Pokkaliibacter sp. MBI-7: one gene and its partner. The protein of the gene in region 1 binds, or shares a complex with, the protein of each later gene. Links are inferred from orthologs where the notes say so. Each region holds a gene or a part of one and is shown on either strand. Other genes may lie near its edges.

The links.
Region 2: the proteins of dnaG (region 1) and dnaB are in contact, whole or in part, in a crystal structure (PDB 2R6A), measured with the Geobacillus stearothermophilus proteins. The link is inferred for Pokkaliibacter sp. MBI-7 from one-to-one orthologs. Residues at the interface, in WP_049624496.1 of Geobacillus stearothermophilus: Lys456, Leu457, Leu458, Pro459, Ala460, Asn463, Ala464, Leu467, Leu535, Leu536, Ile537, Ala538, Gln544, Glu545, Asp548, Tyr549, His552; in WP_033016901.1 of Geobacillus stearothermophilus: Ser13, Glu15, Ala16, Gln18, Glu91, Leu92, Asp94, Ala95, Val96, Pro97, Thr98, Ala99, Ala100, Asn101, Tyr104, Tyr105, Ile108.

Annotation. Positions count from the first base shown.
Region 1 is NZ_JARVTG010000001.1:3,861,158-3,864,462, forward strand. The notes cover bases 1-2,981. They hold dnaG (DNA primase), read right to left. Parts: upstream 2,512-2,981; coding sequence 490-2,511; downstream 1-489. Other genes in these bases: rpoD (RNA polymerase sigma factor RpoD), read right to left, coding at 1-290; QCD60_RS17045 (GatB/YqeY domain-containing protein), read right to left, coding at 2,743-2,981. Outside these bases: more of QCD60_RS17045, read right to left, coding at 2,982-3,195. UniProt on the Escherichia coli protein: RNA polymerase that catalyzes the synthesis of short RNA molecules used as primers for DNA polymerase during DNA replication.
Region 2 is NZ_JARVTG010000001.1:1,417,917-1,421,212, forward strand. Bases 19-2,990 are described here. They hold dnaB (replicative DNA helicase), read right to left. Parts: upstream 2,213-2,990; coding sequence 824-2,212; downstream 19-823. Other genes in these bases: QCD60_RS06450 (2OG-Fe(II) oxygenase), read right to left, coding at 19-175; QCD60_RS06455 (thioesterase family protein), read left to right, coding at 362-787; rplI (50S ribosomal protein L9), read right to left, coding at 2,368-2,814; QCD60_RS06470 (hypothetical protein), read right to left, coding at 2,844-2,990. Outside these bases: more of QCD60_RS06450, read right to left, coding at 1-18; more of QCD60_RS06470, read right to left, coding at 2,991-3,296. UniProt on the Escherichia coli protein: The main replicative DNA helicase, it participates in initiation and elongation during chromosome replication. Travels ahead of the DNA replisome, separating dsDNA into templates for DNA synthesis.

The DNA of each region.
Region 1 (3,305 bases):
TCAGTGGTGCGTCCCACTTCCCCTTCAACTGCTGCGAGTACAGCGACTGCTTCTTCAGCAGCAGCGTCGTCAGCTTCGTTATCGCTCATCATCAATGAATCGGCATCGGGGGCTTCTTCTACCACCGCAATACCCATGTCATTAATCATTCGGATGATATCTTCCACCTGATCCGGATCAGAAATATCCTCCGGTAGGTGGTCATTGACTTCAGCGTATGTGAGGTAGCCCTGCTCCTTGCCTTTGGCAATGAGCTCTTTCAGACGGGACTGTTGTGAACTTCCGGCCATAGATACCCTATAGAACGTGACGCGAGTGAGGAACAAAGCCGCATATTATAACCTATAGACGGTTTTTTGTGCCAGAAGGGTGCGGCTCCCAGTTCCAGCCTGTATCACAAGAGGTGAACTTTTGCTGACTCCATAGTGGGGCCAGGCAAGTATTGTAGCTTAATTGTGCCAAGTCGCCGTTTTTTCAAGGGTTATTTGATTATTGGCCCTTGAGAAGTTGTTGCAGCTCCAACCGTTTTGGCTGCAAATCCCGGTACTGTTGTTTCTCTTCTTCAGTAAAGCGGATCTGCTTGAGAAGTTTTTCCTGCAATGACTCATATTGCTGCTGAATTGCATCAATTTGTAATCTTATGAGATTGCTGCGCAAGTAGCGTTGTCCGTCATCGGCATCAGCCTGATAGCTGATTTCTGACAGCTGATTGAGGAATCGGCAACTTGGGTTATTGGCAAAGTCAAAATGTGCTGCAAGATCGGCAAATCCTGCTTCTGGTTGATGTCGCAAATAGGTGATCAGTTCCAGCAGGAAGTGAATTTCGCTATCTGCAAAGGAGTGCAGATAGTTGAGGTCGATATCAAGATCGGCCAGGGCTTCTGGACTGCGAATGAGAGTCAGCACCGCTGCTCGGCAAGGGGTCATGCGCACGACCTTGCCGATGGGTTCCTCTTTCTCGTGTTTCGCAGCTGATTTTTTCCATTCCCCTTGTTGCTTTTTGCTGCCTTTTTTCTTCCATTCCTTTTTGCCAGTAAATGGCATTGGAGAGGAGAAGGTCTCCTCATCTTCGGTGTAATAGGGTGGATAGCCAAACTCATTGTCATCTGCTGCAGGTATGCCTGTTTGCGCATAGTCAGCGTATTCCGCTGGATGGGTCTCGTCCCAGGCAGGCTCCTGATAAGCGTTGATATCTTTGACGGGAGCAGGCTGGTCGTGCTCCAGCCAATGCTGCAAGCGTTGGCTGTCCATGCCGGTAATATGGGCCAGATTGTCCATCAGCAGCTGCTTGAGGATGCCTTCTTTAATCTGGGCAATCAGTGGTAGTGCACGCTTGCTCAGCATTGCTTTGGCTTCAGCAGTGTCTGGTACTTCTCCACCCTGGAGGTGGTCAAAAAGGAAATCAGAGAAGCTTTGTGCCCGATTCAGACGGCGTTGGAATGCCTCAAGACCTTCCTGTTGGATCAGGCTGTCTGGATCTTCACCATCAGGAAGAAAAAGGAAGCGGGCTTGCCGGCCATCTTCCATGAGTGGCAGTACGGTCATGAGCGCGCGCTCGGCAGCCTTGCGCCCCGCCTCATCACCATCGAAGCAGAAAACGACTTCTTCCACGCGGCGGAAGAGAGTGCGCAGATGAGTATCGCTGGTAGCGGTACCCAGTGTTGCAACGGCCTCGTGCAAACCATGTTGACCTAGCATCACTACATCCATGTAGCCTTCGACAATAACGAAGCGCTCCAGCCGTTTGCAGTACTTGCGTGCTTCGTAGAGGCCATAAAGTTCCTGATTCTTATGGAAAACGGGAGTCTCCGGTGAGTTCAGGTATTTAGGTTTTTCATTGGTCAATACCCGACCGCCAAAGCCGATGATCTTGCCCTTGCTATTGCGTATGGGGAACATGATGCGGTCGCGGAAACGGTCATAACACCTGCCTTCCTCGGGTTTGTCGATCAGTAGTCCCGCGTCAATCAGTGCCTGACGTCGGGCTGCTGTGGTGCCAAAACGTGACAGTACGTTATCCCAGCCAGGGGGAGCAAAGCCGATACCAAATGCTTTGGCTGTTTGCCCGGTGAGGCCGCGTTTACGCAGATAACTGATCGCTTTATCGCGTTGCAGGTGCTCTTTCAGCTGCAGGCTATACCACTCGGCGACCTCGTCCAGTATGGCCAGAATGGGGGCCAGCTTGTCTTCCTTGCTGTCGTTCTCTTGGGCTTCCGTTGGAATGTCAAGCCCCGCCCGCTGCGCCAATGTCTCGACTGCGCCACGAAACTCGACGCGGTCATATTCCATGATAAAACCAAGCACATTGCCAGAAGCACCGCAGCCAAAGCAGTAGTAGAACTGTTTGTCAGGGCTGACAGAAAATGATGGAGACTTTTCCTGATGGAATGGGCAGCAGGCTGAGTAATTCTTGCCTGTCTTTTTCAGCGGCACACGCTCGTCAATGACATCGACAATATCGGTGCGCGATAACAAGTCATCGATAAAACGTTGAGGGATTTTTCCTGCCATGGTAGTAGGCGGTACTGCTCGGTAGTGGGCGAGACAACTGAGCCTCAGGTCAGCTTTGCAAATGTACTTGCCAGGCTATAAAAGGCTTAATCTCAGATGGCTAAGCATCAAAGAAACTAGCAGCAGCCAGCGTTACATACAATATTGCTGGCTGCAGATAGCGGTTGATAAGTAAAAAATTATCAACTGATAAGATTCATTGTGGCGCTGTGGTATACGCTCCGGGACCTTTTAGCCCAAGCGTGCTTTCACCTTTTTATTGATAGCTGTCATATCGGCACGGCCCTGGGCACGCTGTTTCAGCAGGCCCATCACTTTGCCCATGTCTTTGGCGGATGCAGCGCCGGACTCGGTAATAGCTTGCTCGATAAGTATTTCCAGTTCTTCGTCGGTGAAAGGTGCTGGAAGAAAAGTTTGGATCACCTCCATTTCGGCGGTCTCAATGTCGACTAGGTCCTGGCGACCGGCTTGAGCAAATTGCTCAATGGAATCGCGACGCTGCTTCTGCATTTTGTCCAGCACGGCAAGAATGCGGGCGTCATCAAGTTCGATTCGTTCGTCAACTTCAATGCGTTTAATGTCAGCCAGCATCAGACGGATGGTGCCCAGGCGTTTCTGGTCACGTGCACGCATCGCTGCTTTCATTGCTTCAGTGATGCTGTGTTTCAATCCGGTATCTGACATGCTCATATCCACACATTGGGGTGAATTCTGTCATCAGGCCGTTCGGCAGTTGGCCGGAACGACTGAAGTATCTATGTTGCCAACGACATTCAGTCGCTGCGGTATGCTTG
Region 2 (3,296 bases), 2.4 Mb from region 1 along the record:
CACGAATTGACTCAACTCGTTGCCGTGCCTGACCCACTTTGGCCTCTTCCAGTGCATTGGCCTGATAATGGCAGCTGATATCCTGGTATAAAGCCTGCAATAGAGTCTGCTCCAGCAGGGGATTGCGTTCATCGGGCAGCACCACGTAACCACAGCTGGCCAATTGATCGAGCATGGACTCCGGGAGTCCGGTAGTAGCAGTCTTCACTCCAGTGCAGTGCCCCAGTAATAAACAGGGCGACTATTTTGCTCAGGAAGCGAATCCACCAGAAACAAAATCAAATGCTCGATATAAGCAAGAAAATCGATTGATCAGTAAAGGCCAACAACAGATATATCTAGACGTAAGAGGCAGGACAATATGGCAAGGATAAGACTGGCGTTACCGGCACAGAGTCTGTTTCAACTGACGCTGCCGATCCGCATTCAGGATATCAACTACGGCGGTCACCTGAGCAACAGCGCCATTCTCGGTCTGGCACATGAGGCACGCATAGCCTTTCTCGCCCAGTATGGCTGGCAGGAGCTAAACATTGAGGGCTGTGGCATCATCATGGCCGACGCCGCCATTCAGTTTCGCGCCGAAGCCTTTCATGGCGAGGTGCTGAATATCAGCGTAGGGCTGATGGATGCTTTTGAATATGGTTGCGACATGTTCTATCGCATGGTCCGCGAGAGTGATGGTAAGGAAATCGCGCTGGTCAAAACCGCGTTGGTATTCTTTGATTACAGTAGCCGTAGCAAGGTGGCTATGCCAGCGGCATTCGCCAGCCTGATTCCCGACTGACGAACCGCTGCCGCACGGCACTCTCTGGCAAGCGTGCTAGTACTCATCCTTGTAGGAGTCATAGATCTCTCGGGCCAGATCCTCAAAGCGGGTGTATTTACCGATAAAGGCCAACCGACAGGTGCCGATGGGGCCGTTACGCTGCTTACCGATAATGATCTCAGCCACCCCTTTGTCGGGAGAATCTTCGTTATAGACCTCATCACGGTAGATAAACATGATGACGTCGGCATCCTGCTCGATGGAGCCTGACTCCCTGAGATCGGAGTTGATAGGACGTTTATTGGGACGGTTTTCCAGACTACGGTTGAGCTGAGAGAGCGCAATCACCGGGCAATGCAGCTCTTTCGCCAGCGCCTTCAGCGAGCGCGAGATCTCTGCCACTTCCTGAGTACGGCTCTCAACGTTGCCACCCAGCCGCATCAGCTGCAGGTAGTCGACCATGATCAGCCCCATGGAGCCATGCTCACGATGAATTCGCCGGGCACGGGCACGCATCTCACTGGGTGTCAGGCCTGGCTGATCGTCGATATACAGCGGCTTGTTACGCAGCATATGCACTGCCCCCGTCAGTCGGGTCCACTCCTCGGGATCCATCTGTCCGGTACGCACATTCCCCAGCGGGATTTTGCCAAGGGACGCCAGCATACGCATCATCAGCTGTTCGGCAGGCATCTCCAGACTGAATACGAGCACCGGTTTGTTACCCTGCACGACGACGTTCTGCACAACGTTCATGGCAAAGGTAGTCTTCCCCATGGAAGGACGCGCAGCGACGATAATCATGTCCGATGGCTGCATGCCCGAGGTCATCCGGTCCAGATCCGAGAAGCCGGTACTTGCACCGGTCATCTCGCCACCCTGCTGATTGAGCAGATCAATACGCTCGATCGTCTGCGCCAGAATAGGGTTTACGCCCACTGGCCCCGCAGCCTGGGTTCGGCTTTCTGCAATCTTGAATACTTTGGCTTCCGCCTCATTGAGCACTTCCGGACCGGTCCGCCCTTCCGGATGATACGCCAGATCCATGATTTCACCACTGATACCAATAAGCTGGCGCAGCAGTGAGCGGTCACGCACGATTTCGGCATACGCGCGAATATTGGCAGTACTCGGCGTGTTCTGTACCAGCTCTCCGAGGTAAACCAGACCACCGGCATGCTCAAGCTCTGCGCGGGACTCCAGTTCCTCCGACAGCGTAATGATATCCAGTGGCATCTGCTGACTGATCAGCTGCGCCATGGCCCGGAAGATCAGGCGATGATTGCGACGATAGAAATCGTCTTCGGTCAGCTGCTCAGCGACGGTATCCCAGGCCTGGTTATCCAGCAGGACACCACCCAGTACCGACTGTTCAGCTTCAATTGAATGAGGAGGGAGCTTTAAGGCTTCTGTTTCCTGGTCGGGAAGCGTATCCATCAACATCAGTCTCAATAGACAAACCGGGCTATTACCCTATACCAGAGCAGCTCGCCTGGGAATCTCACCATAACTCGGTGGACTCTGATAGGGCATAAACACAAACACCCGCCGAAGCGGGTGTTTGCAGTCATCTTGACGACGACCGATAAAGCGTCAGCTTATTCAGCTACCACGATGATGGTAACTTTGGCAGACACTTCAGGGTGCAGCTGGATAGCTACTTCGAATTCGCCAGTGTGACGCAGAGCGCCATTGGGCAGACGAACTTCTGACTTGTCTACAGCGATACCGGCAGCAGTGATGGCATCAGCCAGATCACGAGTACCGATAGAGCCGAACAGTTTGCCTTCGTCACCGGCTTTGGCAACGATAGACAGTTCGATTTCAGCCAGTTGAGTAGCGCGAGACTGGGCAGTAGCCAGCTTATCAGCAGCTGCTTTTTCCAGCTCGGCACGGCGAGCTTCAAAAGCTTCAACGTTAGCAGAAGTAGCCATAACTGCCTTGCCATAAGGCATCAGGAAGTTACGACCGTAACCAGCTTTAACTTTAACTCTGTCGCCCAAGCCACCCAGCTTGCCGACTTTCTCGAGCAGAATAACTTCCATCTCGTAAACCTCTGTTTGCACAACCCGGGTCAGACCATCGGGTTAAGTCTTCTGCGGATATTGATCAACGAGTCGATCACACCCAGCAGCATCAATAAAGGATACACATACGGTCCAAGCAGGAACAGTGCCACATAAAGTGCACCCAGCCATGCTTTACCCAGTGCCTTGATACCTATTACCCCGTGAACCAAGGCTAACCCTGCAACGACCAGCGGCAGAGACAACACCGGCAGCCAACGCAGCCACTCGGGGCCTGCTCCCGCTCCCAGCATCAGAACAAAGCCTAACGCCAGTGCCAGCCAGGCCGGCAGTCTGAGCTGATGAAACTCCGCTCTGAAACCACCGGGATTGTAAAGATCTGCTTGCCAAGCTCTCGCCATCATCACACTGCCGAGGTTGATAGCACACTGAAAAGCCGCTAGAGCGCCTATCAGTAATTGCATCAGCCAGTGTCGGGCATCACTCGGTACAGGACCGTC